One region of the Bifidobacterium sp. M3-N-101 genome, then DNA from elsewhere that is predicted to be linked to it. Evidence: riboswitches for the same ligand, from Rfam matches in the RefSeq annotation. Region 1 holds a riboswitch; each other region holds the start of a gene.
The links. A riboswitch is a leader RNA that binds a small molecule or an ion and turns the genes downstream of it on or off. The one in region 1 is predicted to bind thiamine pyrophosphate.
Positions count from the first base shown of each region.

Region 2: linked by a shared signal. The riboswitch ahead of thiM (hydroxyethylthiazole kinase) and the one ahead of thiS (sulfur carrier protein ThiS) in region 1 are both predicted to bind thiamine pyrophosphate.
Region 3: linked by a shared signal. The riboswitch ahead of NBH12_RS02635 (xanthine permease) and the one ahead of thiS (sulfur carrier protein ThiS) in region 1 are both predicted to bind thiamine pyrophosphate.

Region 1 covers NZ_JAMOKQ010000004.1:125,541-130,741, reverse strand. The annotation lists gene NBH12_RS04200 (putative ABC transporter permease) at 1-404, opposite strand, end outside; gene NBH12_RS04195 (HD domain-containing protein) at 414-947, opposite strand; gene NBH12_RS04190 (rhodanese-like domain-containing protein) at 1,217-1,573, opposite strand; gene thiF (thiazole biosynthesis adenylyltransferase ThiF) at 1,716-2,525, opposite strand; gene NBH12_RS04180 (thiazole synthase) at 2,664-3,533, opposite strand; gene thiS (sulfur carrier protein ThiS) at 3,545-3,739, opposite strand; TPP riboswitch at 3,917-4,020, opposite strand; gene argH (argininosuccinate lyase) at 4,179-5,201, opposite strand, start outside.
Region 2 covers NZ_JAMOKQ010000011.1:78,991-84,191, reverse strand. The annotation lists gene NBH12_RS09630 (hypothetical protein) at 1-492, opposite strand, end outside; gene NBH12_RS09625 (ABC transporter ATP-binding protein) at 512-1,276, opposite strand; gene NBH12_RS09620 (hypothetical protein) at 1,375-2,019, opposite strand; gene NBH12_RS09615 (transcriptional regulator) at 2,019-2,405, opposite strand; gene NBH12_RS09610 (hypothetical protein) at 2,402-2,932, opposite strand; TPP riboswitch at 3,147-3,255, shown strand; gene thiM (hydroxyethylthiazole kinase) at 3,246-4,190, shown strand; gene thiC (phosphomethylpyrimidine synthase ThiC) at 4,273-5,201, shown strand, end outside.
Region 3 covers NZ_JAMOKQ010000002.1:250,714-255,914, forward strand. The annotation lists gene NBH12_RS02620 (HAD family hydrolase) at 1-108, opposite strand, end outside; gene NBH12_RS02625 (SDR family oxidoreductase) at 221-991, opposite strand; partial or broken gene NBH12_RS02630 (acyl-CoA reductase) at 1,078-1,854, opposite strand; partial or broken gene NBH12_RS02635 (xanthine permease) at 1,845-1,991, opposite strand; TPP riboswitch at 2,039-2,135, opposite strand; gene NBH12_RS02640 (heat shock protein transcriptional repressor HspR) at 2,266-2,853, opposite strand; gene NBH12_RS02645 (DnaJ C-terminal domain-containing protein) at 3,009-4,022, opposite strand; gene grpE (nucleotide exchange factor GrpE) at 4,201-4,884, opposite strand; gene dnaK (molecular chaperone DnaK) at 4,884-5,201, opposite strand, start outside.

The DNA.
Region 1 (5,201 bases):
AACTGTGCCACGTATGGTTGGGCGCCGAGCACAATCACCACACCGGCAATACCGAAAATCACCGCCCCTAAAAGGCACACACGCCCTTGGACATTGAAACGGAAATTCGAGTAATCCCACCAACGTGCGTGGAAGAGCTCCTCCATAACCCACGAGGTCGTGTATTCAAGAATCGTGGCGCCGACCATCGAAATCAGAAAGATGATGATTGGATTATGGAGATTGCCGAGCACGGCGATGCCCAGTACCGCACCGGTGCCGTAAATCGGGCACAGCGGACCGTTGAGGAATCCACGGTTTACCAAGCGACGTTCTTGGCAAGAAACAAGGATGGATTCATAGACCCAGCCCACAAAGCTGTAGAACAGGAACCAGAGGAAGTAGTGTTCAAGCGCAATCATCATCGGCGGTAATCACCTTGTAACGCGGTGTTTGATGTGTGCCTCCAACGAGGGCAGATGTGGCTTGTTGAACCGGTCGAACGAGAACGTTTCGGCGGTGGCCGAAAGCTTATCCGACAACGTGACAAGGTATCCTTCGATATAGGCGGGCGGCACAGGGGTCATCGGGAACATATGGTTTTCGATGCTGTTGCGTTCGATGTCGTTGAGGTCAAAATCCTTCAAAGCGTTCATCAAGGCCGCATGGCCATGGGTGAAGCCGTGCCAACGGTGCTGCCCGTTGTCCCAGTCGTGCCAGTCGTACAGGAAGTAGTCGTGCAGGAGAGCCGCACGAATCAGAGACCTGAGATTCACGCGGTACCAGAGATGTGCGCGATCCGCCAGCCAAACGGCGAGGCACGCCACACGTATGGAATGCTCGAATGTGGTGACATTGCCGTGCTGATAGCAGCAACGTTCGATCTGCATGTGCTGATGTTCGATGACTTCACGGCCATGCTTGGCGACCAAGCGTTGAATCTGCGCTCGAGTGAGCAGGCGTCCCACGGTTTCGTCCTTCCCGTTCGGGCTGGTTCGGTTCATTCCATGTGATTACCCGACAACATTCAAGTATTTATCGGGTAACACCGTGACCGATTGTAGGGCACGCACATTACCGTGCACACTCATCCAAAAGAACGACAATAGGAACTGTTCGAGAAATCTTTGCGCTTAGCACGAGTCAGTGCAAAGATCTCTCGAAATCAGGGATTATTACGAGAATTCCTTGCGCCGAGAGGTCAGAGATACGTTGCGGCCAATCGGCTGTTGAGCTGTTAATCGTGGAGGGATTCGAGATAATCAAGATAGCCTTGGAAGCCTCCATAGAGGCTGGCCACATCGTAACCGCGATCGGCGAGAATTTCGGCCACTTCCTCGCTCCACCAACCTTGGGCGCAATAGACCACAACAGTTCGATCCTTGGGCACGGTTTTGAGTACATGAGCCAATGGATCAAGAGGAGCATTGATGGCACCTTCGACCGGGTGAGCGGCGAAATCGGCCGGTTCCCTCAAATCGAGCAGCGTAACCGTATTCGGGTCGAGCTCGGCGAATTCTTCCGGCGTGATGTGACGATACGCACACTCACCGCTCTCATCGGCATCAACCACATTATGCAAAGCAATAGGCATGTTCTTCCCCTCTCGTTCTGATCTTGGCTCCCCTGGAGGGGAACTGTCCGCGTAGCGGACTGAGAGGAGGCTTGCTCAACCGCAACAACTCCCCTCAGTCACCTACGGTGACAGCTCCCCTCAGAGGGGGAGCCATATAGCTCTAAATCGCGCAGGCCGGCTGAATATAGTTGGCCGAGTCAATGGCGGTGATGGTCGGTTGCTCACCACACACCGGGCAATCCGGCACATGCTCCGGCAATGGCACCCGTCGAATATTCATGGTCAACGCATCCACGGTGAGCATGCGGCCCACCAACGGCTCCCCCACGCCGACTATCAGCTTGACGGCTTCAGTGGCTTCCAGACTGCCGATCACGCCGACCACCGCACCCAAGACGCCAGCTTCCTTGCAAGTCGGAATCTCGCCAGCGGCAGGCATGTCGCGGAAAATACAGCGATAGCACGGGCCTTCACCGGGAATGACGGTCATCACCTGACCTGCGAATCCGACCACACCCGCATGAATATACGGTTTATTGGCCAATACACAAGCGTCATTGATAAGGAACTTCGCGGCGAAATTGTCGGTGGCCTCTATCACCAGATCGTATGCCCCGATGAGGCCGGCGATATTGTTGGCATCAACAAGCTCATAGTAAGTGTCGACCGTCACGTCCGGGTTGAGTTCACGGATGGCCTCAGCCGCTGACTCCACCTTGGGCTCGTTCACCCGTGCAGTGGTGTGGATAATCTGGCGTTGCAGATTGCTCAAATCCACCATATCGCCATCCACGAGTCCGATGCGACCGACTCCGGCTGCCGCCAGATACAGAGCAACCGGCGAACCGAGCCCGCCCGCGCCGATAATCAGCACACTGGAAGCCAGCAGACGCTTCTGCCCTTTGACACCCACGCCCTTCAAAATCAGATGACGCGCGTACCGCTCCACCTGTTCATCCGTCAATGCCATGTTTTCTCCATGTTTCTGCCCTCTCCGGAGGGACGCTGTCATCACAGGTAACTGAGAGGAAGTTTTAACGCTGCCTCGCGAATTCCTCTCAGTCCGCTACACGGCCAGCTCCCCTCAGAAAAGGGAGCCAATACCCAATCAGTGCAAATACCCCGTGGTCGGACTGGACGGCACGGCTTGTCCCTCGGTCACCTTGCCAAGGCCAGACAGATACGCGGAACGACCCGCATCGATGGCGTGCTTGAACGCCTCAGCCATCAACGGAATATTGCCAGCGGAGGCCACAGCCGTGTACGCCATCACCGCATCCGCACCCATTTCCATGGCATCGCAAGCCTGGCTCGGGCGTCCGATGCCGGCGTCGATGATGACCGGCACGTGCGCGTTGGCGATGATGATTTCGATAAAATCACGCATACGCAAACCCATGTTGGAACCAATCAGCGAGCCGAGCGGCATGACGGCGGCCGCACCAGCTTCTTCCAGCTGACGGGCTGCGATCGGGTCCGGGAACATGTAGGGCATGACCACGAAGCCTTCCTTGGCCAGCATTTCAGTGGCACGAATGGTTTCGGCGTTGTCCGGCAGAAGGTACTTGGTTTCATGCTCGATTTCGACCTTGACGAAATCAGTGTGGCATACTTCGCGGGCCAGTCGCGCAATACGCACGGCCTCCTCGGCATTGCGCGCGCCAGAAGTATTCGGCAGCAGCGTAATGCCCTCAGGAATGTAATCAAGCACGCTGTTCTCGGTGGTCTGCGCGCGACGCAATGCCATGGTGACAATCTGCGTACCGGCGTGCTCGACCGTGGCCTCGATGAGGTTCAGGTCATAGCGGCCGGAACCCAAGATGAATCGCGATTGGAATTCGTGGCCTCCCAGATTCAGCGGCTTGTCTTCCACCGGCAGAATCGGCGCAGCGGTACCGACCGGATTGGTGACGGCGGGCTGCGGCGGCAGCGGCGTCGCCTCAACGGATGCTTCAGTAACCGGATTGATATTGCTCATAGCTCTTCCTTTCAGCCACCCTGAACAAACTGTACGATTTCCATAACGCACTGGTCGTCAAGCATGGCATCGGCACGCTTGTCGCGCGGAATAATCTCACCATTAAGTTCGATGGCCACACGTTCGGCGCGGAATCCGTGTGCTTCGAGATAGTCGGCAACGCTGACCGGCGTATCGAGCTTGACTTGCTCTCCGTTGACCTGCATAACAACCTTTCCGAATAGTAAAAAAGGGTGCACGAAACGAACCGTACCTTAAGTGGTGCGCCCATTCATGAACCCAATCATGCGACCGTGTGGCCGCCGCGATGCATTGGCTACACCACGACCCGTCATACGGCTAAATTATGCAAACGGAATGAAAGACTGTTGCAGGAAACCTAACAAATCAAGAACAACGATTCCTTACGGCGGCATGACCCGCGTCAAGTTCCCCGGTCGAAGTCTGGCAACTTCCTCTCAGCCTTACGGCTCCCGTTCGTTACGATTATTCAGTGTAGGCCGTTGCGATGACAACGCAAGACCTAGCTCCCGCTGGCGGGAGCTGGCTCGCGGAGCGAGACTGAGGGTGGTCATGTGGACGAAGACCTTCGCAACCACCCCCAGTCGGCTTCGCCGACAGCCCTCGCCAACGGGAGCGCACAGTTTAAAACGTGCCGGGGGCCTTATACGCGGAACCGTCAGAAGTGGAGGCCGGGAACAACTTGAGCTCTTCGACGCTGGCCTTGGCGTCGGCAATCTGCTCGCGCACACGACCATAGGCGGTGCCGCCCTTGCCGTTGCGAGAGTCGACCGAACCGTGGCTGGAGAGCACTTCACGCACGCCCGGAGCCTTGCCGGCCGGCAGGAATGCGGCGAAGGTCTCGATGAAGTCCTCGTCGGTCAGATCCCAGAGTTCCTGGCCACGGCCTTCGGCGAGCTTGACGCAGGCACCAGAGAGCTCGTGAGCATGGCGGAATGGCACGCCGTTCTTGACAAGCCATTCGGCGATGTCAGTAGCCAGAGCAAAGCCGGTCGGCGCTTCCTCTTCCAGGCGGTCGCCGTCGAAGTGCATGGTCTTGACCATGCCGGTGAAAGCAGGCAGCAGCACTTCGAGCGTATCGACCTGGTCGAACACGGCCTCCTTGTCTTCCTGCAGATCGCGAGCGTAGGCGGTGGGCAGACCCTTCAGAGTGGCCAGCAGACCGGTCAGATCGCCAATGAGACGGCCGGACTTGCCACGGGCGAGCTCGGCGATATCCGGGTTCTTCTTCTGCGGCATGATGGAGGATCCGGTGGAATAGCCGTCATCGAGCTTGACGAAGGCGAACTCCTGAGTGTTCCAGATGATGATCTCCTCGGACAGACGGGAGATGTCCACGCCGGTCATGGCGGCCACGAACGCGAATTCGGCCACGAGATCGCGTGCGGCGGTGCCATCGATGGAGTTGTCGGTCACGCGGGAGAAGCCGAGCTCACGCGCCACGGCCTCCGGGTCGAGGCCGAGCGTGTTGCCGGCCAGTGCGCCGGAGCCGTACGGGGAGGCGTTGATGCGCTTGTCCCAGTCGATCAGTCGCTGCACGTCGCGGATCAGCGGCCAAGCGTGGGCCATGAGCTGGTGCGCGAGCAGCACCGGCTGGGCATGCTGCATATGGGTGCGACCCGGCATCACGGTGCGGCCGGCCTTTTC
Region 2 (5,201 bases), on a different contig from region 1:
GATCAGGGTGATGCAGCAGCTGACCGCGACCGCCGAGCCGTAGGCGGTCAACAGGGGCAGCGAGACGAGGTCTGTCCAGCCGAGTCCTCCGAGTGCCAGCAGGTAGCCGATCAGGAGCATCATCGACACCGCCAGCGGAATCAGCGCGAACAGCATGCGCGAGAGCAGGTATTCGGCCATCGGGCGTCCCGATTCGCGGAACGCGCGCTCGCTGTAGCGTTGCGCGGACTCCTCAAAACTCCATCCGCTGTTGCCCAGTGCGAGGCTGCCAGCCTCGGCCGCCGGTTCATAAGCGAACAGCGGCGCCCAGATCGCCATCAGCGACGCCGTGATGGCGTGCACCTGCTGCGGGCTGAAGCCGTTCGACTGCGCGGTGCCGGCCGCATAGCTCGTGATGGCGATCGCCAACACCAGGTTGCCGATCATCACCGCCCAGAAGATGCCCCGGTTTTTGCACACCTGCCAGTCATGCCAGAACAATGCCTTCATCATATGCCTCCTTGCCTGATGCCTACCGAATGCCGAAGTCGACTGATTCGTCAGCGGTGCGGCCAAGTGTGGCGGCCTGTTTGAACGCGTCGAAGTCCTGGAAGTCGTCAAGCATCATGTCCTTGGCGATGTGCCTGTCGTCGAGAATGACGACCCTGTCGGCCACACTCCAGCAGTATTCGAGATCGTGCGTGATGGTCAGGATCGTGCGTCCGGAATCGCTCAGCTGCTCCATCAGGTCGATCATGAGGTCGCGGGTGATCGGGTCAACCGAATTGGTCGGCTCGTCAAGCAGGATGACGTGTGGCTCGAACAGCATGCCGGCGACGAGTCCGGCGCGTTTGCGCAGACCGCTTGACAGCTCCTTGACCTTCTTGTCGAGATGCTCGGTCAGTCCGAATGCCTGCACGAGCTTTTCGTTTTCCAGATGCTCGAGGTCGATGGCCTGCCGGCCGTTCCTCCGGCCCGTGTCCATAAGCATGGCACGGAACCGTATGTTCTCACGCACGGTCATGGTCGCAGCGAGGTTCGATTCGTCGGACAACTGGAACACGTCCTGCATGCTCGGCACGAGGTTTGCGTTGATGACCGCTTCACCGGATCTTGGTCGCAATAGCCCGACGATGATGTTGAACAACGTGGTCTTGCCGACGCCGTTGTATCCCAGGATCGCCAGCGACTGTCCTTGCGGCACGCCGAAGCTCACATGCTCGAGTACCGTCTTCTTGCACGTGTATCCGAACGCGACATCGCGCACCGCGATGATAGTTTGACCGTTTTCAGGCATATCTGCCCCTTTCCCCAAAATGAACGCTTCTTTATTTCCCAAGGGATACTGTGGGTCCTATCACTTGCTCCCCCTGAAGGGGGAGCAAAGAACGCGGCTCATAGTTCCCGCCGCGTATCGACGAACCGACTGTCGAACACCGCGACCGCGACGGCGACAAGTCCCGCGGCAACTACGACGAACCCCATCATCTTGGCGGCCAGTGGAATCCATGTCAGCACGAATCTCGAACCGGCCAACCCGGCCAGTACCACGACCGACACGAGCATGCCGATCACGACATTGCCACCGGTCAGCAGCGCGCCGAGCGTGGTGAACACGCAGAACAGCACGGTCGCCGTCAGCGTGAACGCGATCAGTCCCGCATCCGTCACACCAATCACCCTCGCCGCGACCAACAGGATCACGACGGTGTATCCCGCGACCGGGACCGTGCCCAACAGCAGCTTTTCCGCCACATACTCCCCCATGGGCCGGCCACTGAACCGGAACGTCTCGAGGACGCCGTCGCTGCGATCCCCTCCGACCAATCCCGATATCACCGGCGGTACGACGATCATCAGCATCGACGCCAACGCAGCGGCCAGACCGACCGTCGCAGCGGCGGCATCCGCACGCTCGATTCCGTCACGGATCAGCGATATCCACGGCATCGCACCTCCGATGACCACGAACGTCAACATCACCCAGTCATGCCGCAGCCGTCCCAGATCCCTATACAGCAACCCTTTCATGATCCCCATCACCGTGCCTTTTCATAGCGCGGCTCAGCAGGGTCCGGCATCACGCCGGCGACGATCTGCCGGAGCACCTCGACATGCGCGTTGAACGCAGCGAGACCCTGCTCAGTGAGCGACACCCAAGTGATCGGATACCGCCGCGCCACCCCCGGTTTCTTCGCAATCGCCACGTATCCGGCGTCCGCCAGGGTTTTCAGATGCTTGGAGCATGTCGCGTCGCTGATGCCGAGCGTGTCGCGCAGCACGTCGAACCGCACCGAGTCGGAGGCGGACAACAATCCACAGATGCGCAGCCGAATCGGCGCGTGGATCACTTCGTCGAAATGCGGTGCCACACCTCTTGTTCCGTCATTCCCACCGTCCGCCCATTCAATCGTCCGCTCACTCATTGCAGATTCCTTCCGATCATGTCTCGCAACAACTCGTCCTCGAATAGACGCATCAGATAGGCGAATCCACCGGCCGAAGCGGCGACGACCGGCAGCATCCACAGCAGCGGTACGCCCTGCAGGCCGGCGGCCATCATCAGTGCGCAGCCGCCCCAGCACACCGCTGTGGCACCCGTCAGGCACATCCACGCTCGGCCGGTCATGCGACGCAGACGATGCCGGTCTCTGACCATCAATCCGCATTCGCGACGGACCCGCAACGCATTGCAGAACAGCCAAGCCAGCGCGATCGCAAACGCGGCGAAGAACGAACACGCCCATACCGTCTTCGATCTGCCGAACACCGATGGCGGTACGCTGAACTCCGACCACGCCAGCAGGTCCAGAAACATCGCGTTGCCCATCAGCGACAGGTAACACCAGTGCGGGAACCGCACGCGCGCGACCAGCCGTGCGCGGTCGCCGTCAATCAGGCGCAGGGCCTGCTCCGCCGATGAATCCGGCAGGAACGACCGTTCGTCATCCATGTGTGATCATCTCGATTCAATATCGTCACAGCAGAACTTCTTTCCAACATGAAAAACAGTACTACTTTCCATTATGGAAAACAAGTTGGCGTGTCAAACTCGTTCATCGCGCCGAACGCGTCCATTACCACGCATCGCCACGACGCGCCAGACCTGACGACACGTATCGAACAAATCCGTCACGATAATGTCCATGTTGGCGCATAGCGTCGGCACTGTAATGCAGGGGAACTCGCATGTGGTTCGCGAGTTGAGAAAGGCCTGAGCCTGACCCTTAGAACCTGTTGGTTAAGACCATCGTAGGGAGCAGTAAATGAGCAATAGTGCATCATCGTTTACCGGTGTGTCCAGCGGTTGTACCGCCGGGACTCCGGTTCCAGCCGATTCACCCGTCCGTGACAATATCGCCGATGCCGTTCGCCGCGTGCGCGAGACGACTCCATTGGCCCAGTCGTTCACCAATTTCGTGACCATAAATCTGGTTGCCAACGCGCAACTGGCAGCCGGCGGCACTGCGGCCATGAGCTTTCTGCCGGACGACGTAATCGAAACCGCGAAAATCGCGGGCGCGAACTACATCAACGTGGGCACGCTGCTGCCGTTCTATAAGGACGCGCTGCCCGAAATCGCCCAACGACTCAACTACTTGGACAAGCCGTGGGTGCTCGACCCGGTGGCCGCCGGCATCGGCCGCACCCGCACCGCCATTCTTCAGGCCTTCAAGGCCGCTCCCCCGACTATGATTCGCGCGAACGCCTCCGAGGTAATCGCGCTGGCGAACATGTGGGGGCTCGACACCGAAACCGTGGGGGACGCTTCCGAGCACCGCCCCGCCGGAGTGGAATCCATCGACGACGTGGAGTCCGCGACCGGTGCGGCGGTGACGCTGGCACAGTATCTGACCGAACAGCACGCCAAGCATTCCTCCCATGACGCTTCCACCCGCTGTGCAGTGGCTGTGTCCGGCATCGCCGATCTGGTGACCGACGGTGAAACCGTGTACCGACTGCCGGGCGGCAGCGCGATGATGACCAAGATCATCGGTGCAGGCTGCTCGCTGGGCGGCGTGGCTGCCACATATCTGGCGGTTTCCGATCCGTTGACCGCCGCTCTGTCCGCGTCTCTGCTGTACAACCGCGCGGGAGAGATAGCCGATACGACTTCGCACGGGCCGGGCTCGTTCCAGGTTGCGTTCCTTGACGCGCTGTGGAATGTGACCGCCGAACAGGTGGCGGAATCCGAGATTTTGGTGCAGTAGTTTCCGTTCCCTCTGATGAGGGAGCTCATAACAGTTTTTCCCAATAAGACTTCCACAAGAAACAACAAAGGTAGGAATAATAATGAGTAATGAATACCCATACGCCTCCATGCGAGACAGCTTCGACCTGTCCGCGTACTTCGTGGTGGGGCCGGAGGACTGCAAAGGCCGTCCGCTGACCGACGTGGTGGATCAGGCTCTGCACGGCGGCGCAACCTTCATCCAACTGCGCGCCAAGGAGGCCGATGCCTCTGAGCTGACCGACATGGCCCGCGACATCGCGCAGATCATCGAGGACAATGAAAAGTCCGATTCCGTGGCCTTTGTGATCGACGACCGTGCCGACGTGGTGTGGCAGGCCCGCCGCAAGGGCATCAAAGTGGACGGCGTGCACATCGGCCAGACCGACATGGAGCCGCGCGAAGCCCGCGCCCTGCTCGGCGACGAGGCCATCGTGGGCTTGTCCGCCGAAACCGAAAGCCTCGTCCAGCTCATCAACGAGCTGCCCGACGGCTGCATCGACTACATCGGCGCCGGCCCGCTGCACGTCTCCACCACCAAGCCCGAGGCTTCCGTAGGCGGCAACGACGGCTCCGGAAAGACGCTGGACGCCGCCCAGATCAACACCATCTGCGTCGCCAGCGAATTCCCGGTGGTCGTGGGCGGTGGCGTGACCGCAGCCGACATGGCCATGCTCGCCGGCACCAAGGCCGCCGGCTGGTTCGCGGTCTCCGCCATCGCCGGCGCCGAGAACCCGGAAGAAGCCACGCGCGCCATGGTCGAAGGCTGGAAAGCCGTCCGCGGCGACAAGAAGCACTGCTACGCTCCGCGCATTGTGGCCCACGCCCCCGCCGCCGACCCCCAGGCCGCCCAGGAAGGCACCGCCGCAGCCGGCAGCGAAGCCACCGAAAAGAAGTTCACCAACGCCAAGCAGGCCAAGGACGCGCAGAAGCTCGCCAAGCAGCAGCGCGTGGACATCGCCGCACGCGGCTCCGAGCAGCGCGACAAGGC
Region 3 (5,201 bases), on a different contig from region 1:
CCACTCGCCGCCATTGTTGTGCGCAATCTCAATCTCACCGTCATGCCAGAGCGGCTCAGAATCGATGAGAGTACCGTCCAAATCCCAGAACACGGCTTTGAGCAGCATGGTTACCTCCGTTCGCATGACCACACGCCAATCGGCGCTTTTACTCTTGCTGCATTCCATTGCACCAACCGGATGCGACAACCATAGCGCGTCAGCACACCGCTCCTGCACTTCAGCGCATGGTCAAACCACCATCGACGTGCAGACATTGCCCGGTAATGAAGCCGGCCATGTCGGACGCCAACAACGCGACCCCTCCGGCGATGTCATCGGGACGGGCAAGGCGGCCAAGAGGCGTCATGGCAATGATTCGTTCACGAACATCCTCGGTGGCGGCTGCGCTGGATGCGGTTCCGGTCGTCAAACCTGCGGCAATGGCATTAACGGTAATGCCGAAGCCGCCCAGCTCCTGGGCCAGAGAGCGGGTCATGCCGACCAAGCCGCCTTTGGCAGTGATATACGAATGGTAGGGCACGATGGGCGAATCGACCAGATTGCTGGAGATGTTGATGATACGCCCGGAGGTCTGGGCTCGCATCAGCGGCACCACATGTGAGCACATCAGATATGCACCATGCAGGCATCCCTCGATCTGTGCGCCAAACTCATCCCAATCGCCTCCAGCAAAAGTGGAACGGCGACGCGGATCAAAGGAGAAGCGTCCGAAAGCATTATTCACTAAGATGTCCACGCCGCCGAATGAGTCGACAGCGGTACCCACCAGCTTGGAAGATTGCGATTCATCGCAAACATCCGCCTGTACAGCTATAGCCAAGCCTCCCAGTGAGTGGATGTCTTCAACAGTGCGCTGCGCGCTGGCGGCGTCATGTACGTAATTGATAACGACAGCGGCTCCGTGCGATGCCAGGCATTTCGCCACGGCCGCTCCTATGCCCTTGCCGGAACCGGTGATGATCGCTGTTCTGCCATCCAGATTCACCATTGGACGCCGTGCCATATCGCTTTGCTCTGTCATTACCCTTGCCTTTCGCCCTGCTACCAGCCCCTGCTGCCCGCAACGGCACAGGCCTATTCCATATCCATATCGAACGAATCGCTGTACACATCGCTGCCGCGTTCGACATCCACCGCGCGCAACAGATCGATGAGGTTGAAGCCCCCATCATGATGCCAGCCGGATTTCGCCCGATCCATCTCACCGAGCGGACAGATGCGATTCACACCGACCGCGGCCAATATATCTGCAAGACCAAACAGTCTGGTTGAATCCACAGCGACACCGCAGCTCTGCAGCCAGCCACGGCAGGAAGTCAGTCTTCTGGCGGCGTCCAACAAATCTGGCACCGCCACCACGTTGACGGTGCGGTTCAACGGCGACATCAGCGAAGCAACATCCTCGTCGGCACCGCTACCGTCAAGTTCTCGATACAGCACCGACCATGCCGTGCTATGGCCACTGGCGAACACCGCGGCCTTCCCGCCCATCAAGGCTCTCATCTCAGCGTCGGTGCGCGCCCGCTGAATGGCCACGTTCTCGGCGTCACTCAATACGGAGCGCGGATATTTGCGCTGCTGATTCTCAAGCTCGCCACCGAGCAGCTGAGCCACTTCACGAGGGGTGAGGGCTCCATCAGTCTCCACGAACACGGTCTGCGGAGCCAGGCAGCTTTGCTGGTCATATGTGGCGATGTCAACAGCCACACGATGCACGGTATCGGCATAGGTATCAGGGCGCAAAGCCTCTCGGCCAATGAACGCCAACCCGACTTTTGCTCCGTAACCTAGGCAGGGCTTGGATCCGGCGACTTTGCCCGCAATCAATTTGGTAGTCTGCGAAGAACCGTAATCATGTTCGACGACAGGGCGATAGGTAAGCCAATCGCTCCTGCCACGAATACCGGATCAAGCCAAACATTGGAAACGAACACGTGCTGAAAACCCAGCAGTACGTTCTGGGCGGTCAGCTCCTTGCGTATTGACATACGCTTCCTCTCTCTCAACGCGCATATGGGATGCCGAGCCGAACAGAGGAGTTCAACCGTCGCATTCCCTACGCGAGTGTTAGCTCACAGGTTCGAAGGGTTCGGCACATACCGTCTCAGCCTAAAGCACCCCTTACGAATCGGTTTTCGCACGTCACCGTAACAAACCTTGACATCTCCGTCAAGAAAATTCGTGCTTTTTTCGGCAGCTGCCCGATGCGAGATAACAAACAGTTTTACGAATGGAGAAGGAATCGAAGCAATGCGGCCAGACTCACCAACCCCACAGGACCATGGACTTGAAGTCGGCGGGAGTGGAGTTGGAGTCGCCGGTGGCGCCGGCAGCGGTATCGGCGGCAGTATCGCGGCCGGGCAGTTCGCGGGTTTCGCGGCGGATGGCGTTGCGCCAGAGGCGGGCGCGGTTGGAGCGTTGTACCTCCACAATATTGCCGTCACGGCCTGCGGCGAAAACGCTCTCCTGGTCGCCGGTTTGCATGCGTTTGACTTCGCGGCGCAGTTGGCGATTCTCTTCTTCGAGGACCAAAATGCGTGCGATGCCGGAAAGATTGATGCCTTCGTCCTGGCTCAGGCGCTGAGCGCGAGTCAGGCGGGCAATGTCACGCAGGCAATAGCGGCGAGCGCCACCATCCGTGCGCTGCGGACGAACCAAACCGAGGCGGTCGTACTGACGGAGGGTCTGGGGGTGAATGTTGGCCAACTCGGCGGTCTGGCCGACGGTGAAGATGGGCAATTCGATGTCGAAGCCGACGTCATCGGCTCCGTCGAGATCGGCCCTGCCCATCACGAGCGCGGTTGCGCACATCGCGTACAACTGCTTCATCTGGTTGGCTAACCGCACCATTGTTCACCTCCTGTGATTTTGAGAGCCTTCGGTTCGATTCCCGGCTCCCCTCAGAGAGGGGAGCCAAGACCACCCTCAGTCAGCCTTTGGCTGACAGCTCCCACCAGCGGGAGCCAAGATTGCGTTCATTCAGCTTCTGCCAGCGGGAGCCCCTGTTAGTTGAGATAGTCGCCGGCTTTTTCGTCGAATTCTTTGGCGGCGTGCTTGACCGCCAGACCCGGCTTGGCAGGGACCATGATCTGCACACGGCCGATCAGGTCGCCCGGCTGGTTGCCACGCTTGACACCCAGCCCGGCCAACTTGACCTCGGCACCGGAGCTGGAGCCCGCGGGCACCTTGAAGGTAACCAGGTTCCCATCGATATCCTTGGCGTCGACCTTGCCGCCGGCCACGGCCTGGCCTACGGTGACGGGCAGGTTCATGACGATGTCACGACCGCGCATCGAGAACGTGGAATCCGGATTGACGGTGACGTGCAGGTACAAATCGCCGGCCTTGCCGCCGTTGATGCCCGGCTTGCCCTTGCCGGCCAGCTTGATCTTCTGACCGTCCTTGACGCCGGCGGGCACATGAGCCTTGAACTTCTTGCCATCCACGGACAGGGACACGGTCGCACCCTTGACCGCCTGACGAAGGGTCAAGCTGATCTTGGAGTTGCGGTCCTCGCCGTTTTCGGGGCGCGGGGCTTCCTCATAGCCGTAGCCACCGGCGTTACCGTATGCCTGCTGGCCGTAGCCGCCAGCACCCTGCCCCGCGGCCCCACCGAACATCGAGAAGATGTCGTTGAGATTGGGGTTGCCGCCGCCCGAAGTGGAGAAGCGGATACGCGAACCGTTGCCACCGGCACCCTGGCCAAACATGGAGCCGAAGATGTCGGAGAAGCCGGAAGCGTCGAAGCCGCCGGCACCGGAACCACCGGCAAAGCGGGCGCCGCCCATGCCGAACTGGCGAATCGCGTCGTACTTTTGGCGATCTTCCTTCTTGCTCAGCACGTCGTAGGCTTCGGAGATGTCCTTGAACTTCTCCTCGGCTTCCTTGGTCTTGTTGACGTCAGGGTGGTACTTGCGGGCGAGCTTGCGGTACGCCTTTTTGATGTCGTCGTCCGAAGCGTCCTTGGAGACACCAAGGACTTTGTAGAAGTCTTTACTGAGCCATTCGTTTTCAGCCATTCATGTCTCCTTTCTTGAAAAGTCTTTATGGTTGGCTCCCGCTGGCGGGAGCTGTCGAGCGAAGCGCGACTGAGGGTGGTTTATATTCAGTGTTTGACCACCCTCAGTCAGCCTTCGGCTGCCAGCTCCCACCAGCGGGAGCCAAGGTAATGTCAGCTCGTTAGCGAGCTGGCCGTTATCAGTTTTGCGGGGAGGCTACTACTACTCGGGCGGCGCGGATTACGCGGTCGCCGATACGGTAGCCGGCTTCCACCACGGTGTCGACGGTTTCCTTGTCGGCATCGGCATCCGGCTTGTGCAGGATTGCCTCATGCTTGGTGGGGTCGAAGTCCTCGCCCTTTTCGCCGAACTTCTCGACGCCGAACTTCTCGAAAGCCTTGTCGATCTTGGCAGCCACCGCCTTGAACGAATCGTCCATCTCGCTGTTCTCGCGAATGCGGTCGATGTCGTCAAGGGCCGGCAGCAGCGCGGTCAGCACGTCGATAATGCCGTGCTGGCGGAAGCGCTCCTGCTCCTTCTGCGCACGATTGCGGTAGTTGATGAACTCCGCGCGTTCGCGCTGCAGGGCTTCGAGGTAGTCGGCGGCTTCCTTCTTGGCCTTGCCGAGAGGGGTGAGGGTGTCTTCGGAATCGGACTGGCCTTCGCCAGTCTTCTCTCCGGCATCCGACTTCTCTCCCTCAGCTGCGGCAGGAGCCGCGTCGGCTCCTTCATTGGAAGGAGCCTGGGCAGCCGAATCCTGCGCAGAGCCGGACTCGGCGGAGGCGTCAGCCCCTGAAGAGGCCTGAGCGGCCTGGCCGGCAGCCTCAGCATCTGAGGGATCCGGCAGGTCGTTCAGGTAGTCGTCCTTGTTGAACTCGGACATCACTTGTTGTCCTTGTTGTCATCGTCGTCCACGACCTCGGCCTCAACGGTGTCGTCGTCAGAACCGGAGGCGGAGCCAGCGGAAGCGCCGGCCGCACCGGCACCAGCCGCGGCACCTTCAGCACCCTGCTGGGCGTAGAGGACCTGGCCGATCTTCTGAGCGGAGGTCATCAGCTCACCCTGAGCGGTCTTGACCTTATCGGTGTCGTCACCCTTCAGGGCTTCCTTCAGAGCGTTCACCTTGTCGGTGACTTCCTTGACGATGTCGTCGGAGAGCTTGTCCTTGTTGTCGTTGACGAGCTTCTCGGTGGAGTAAGC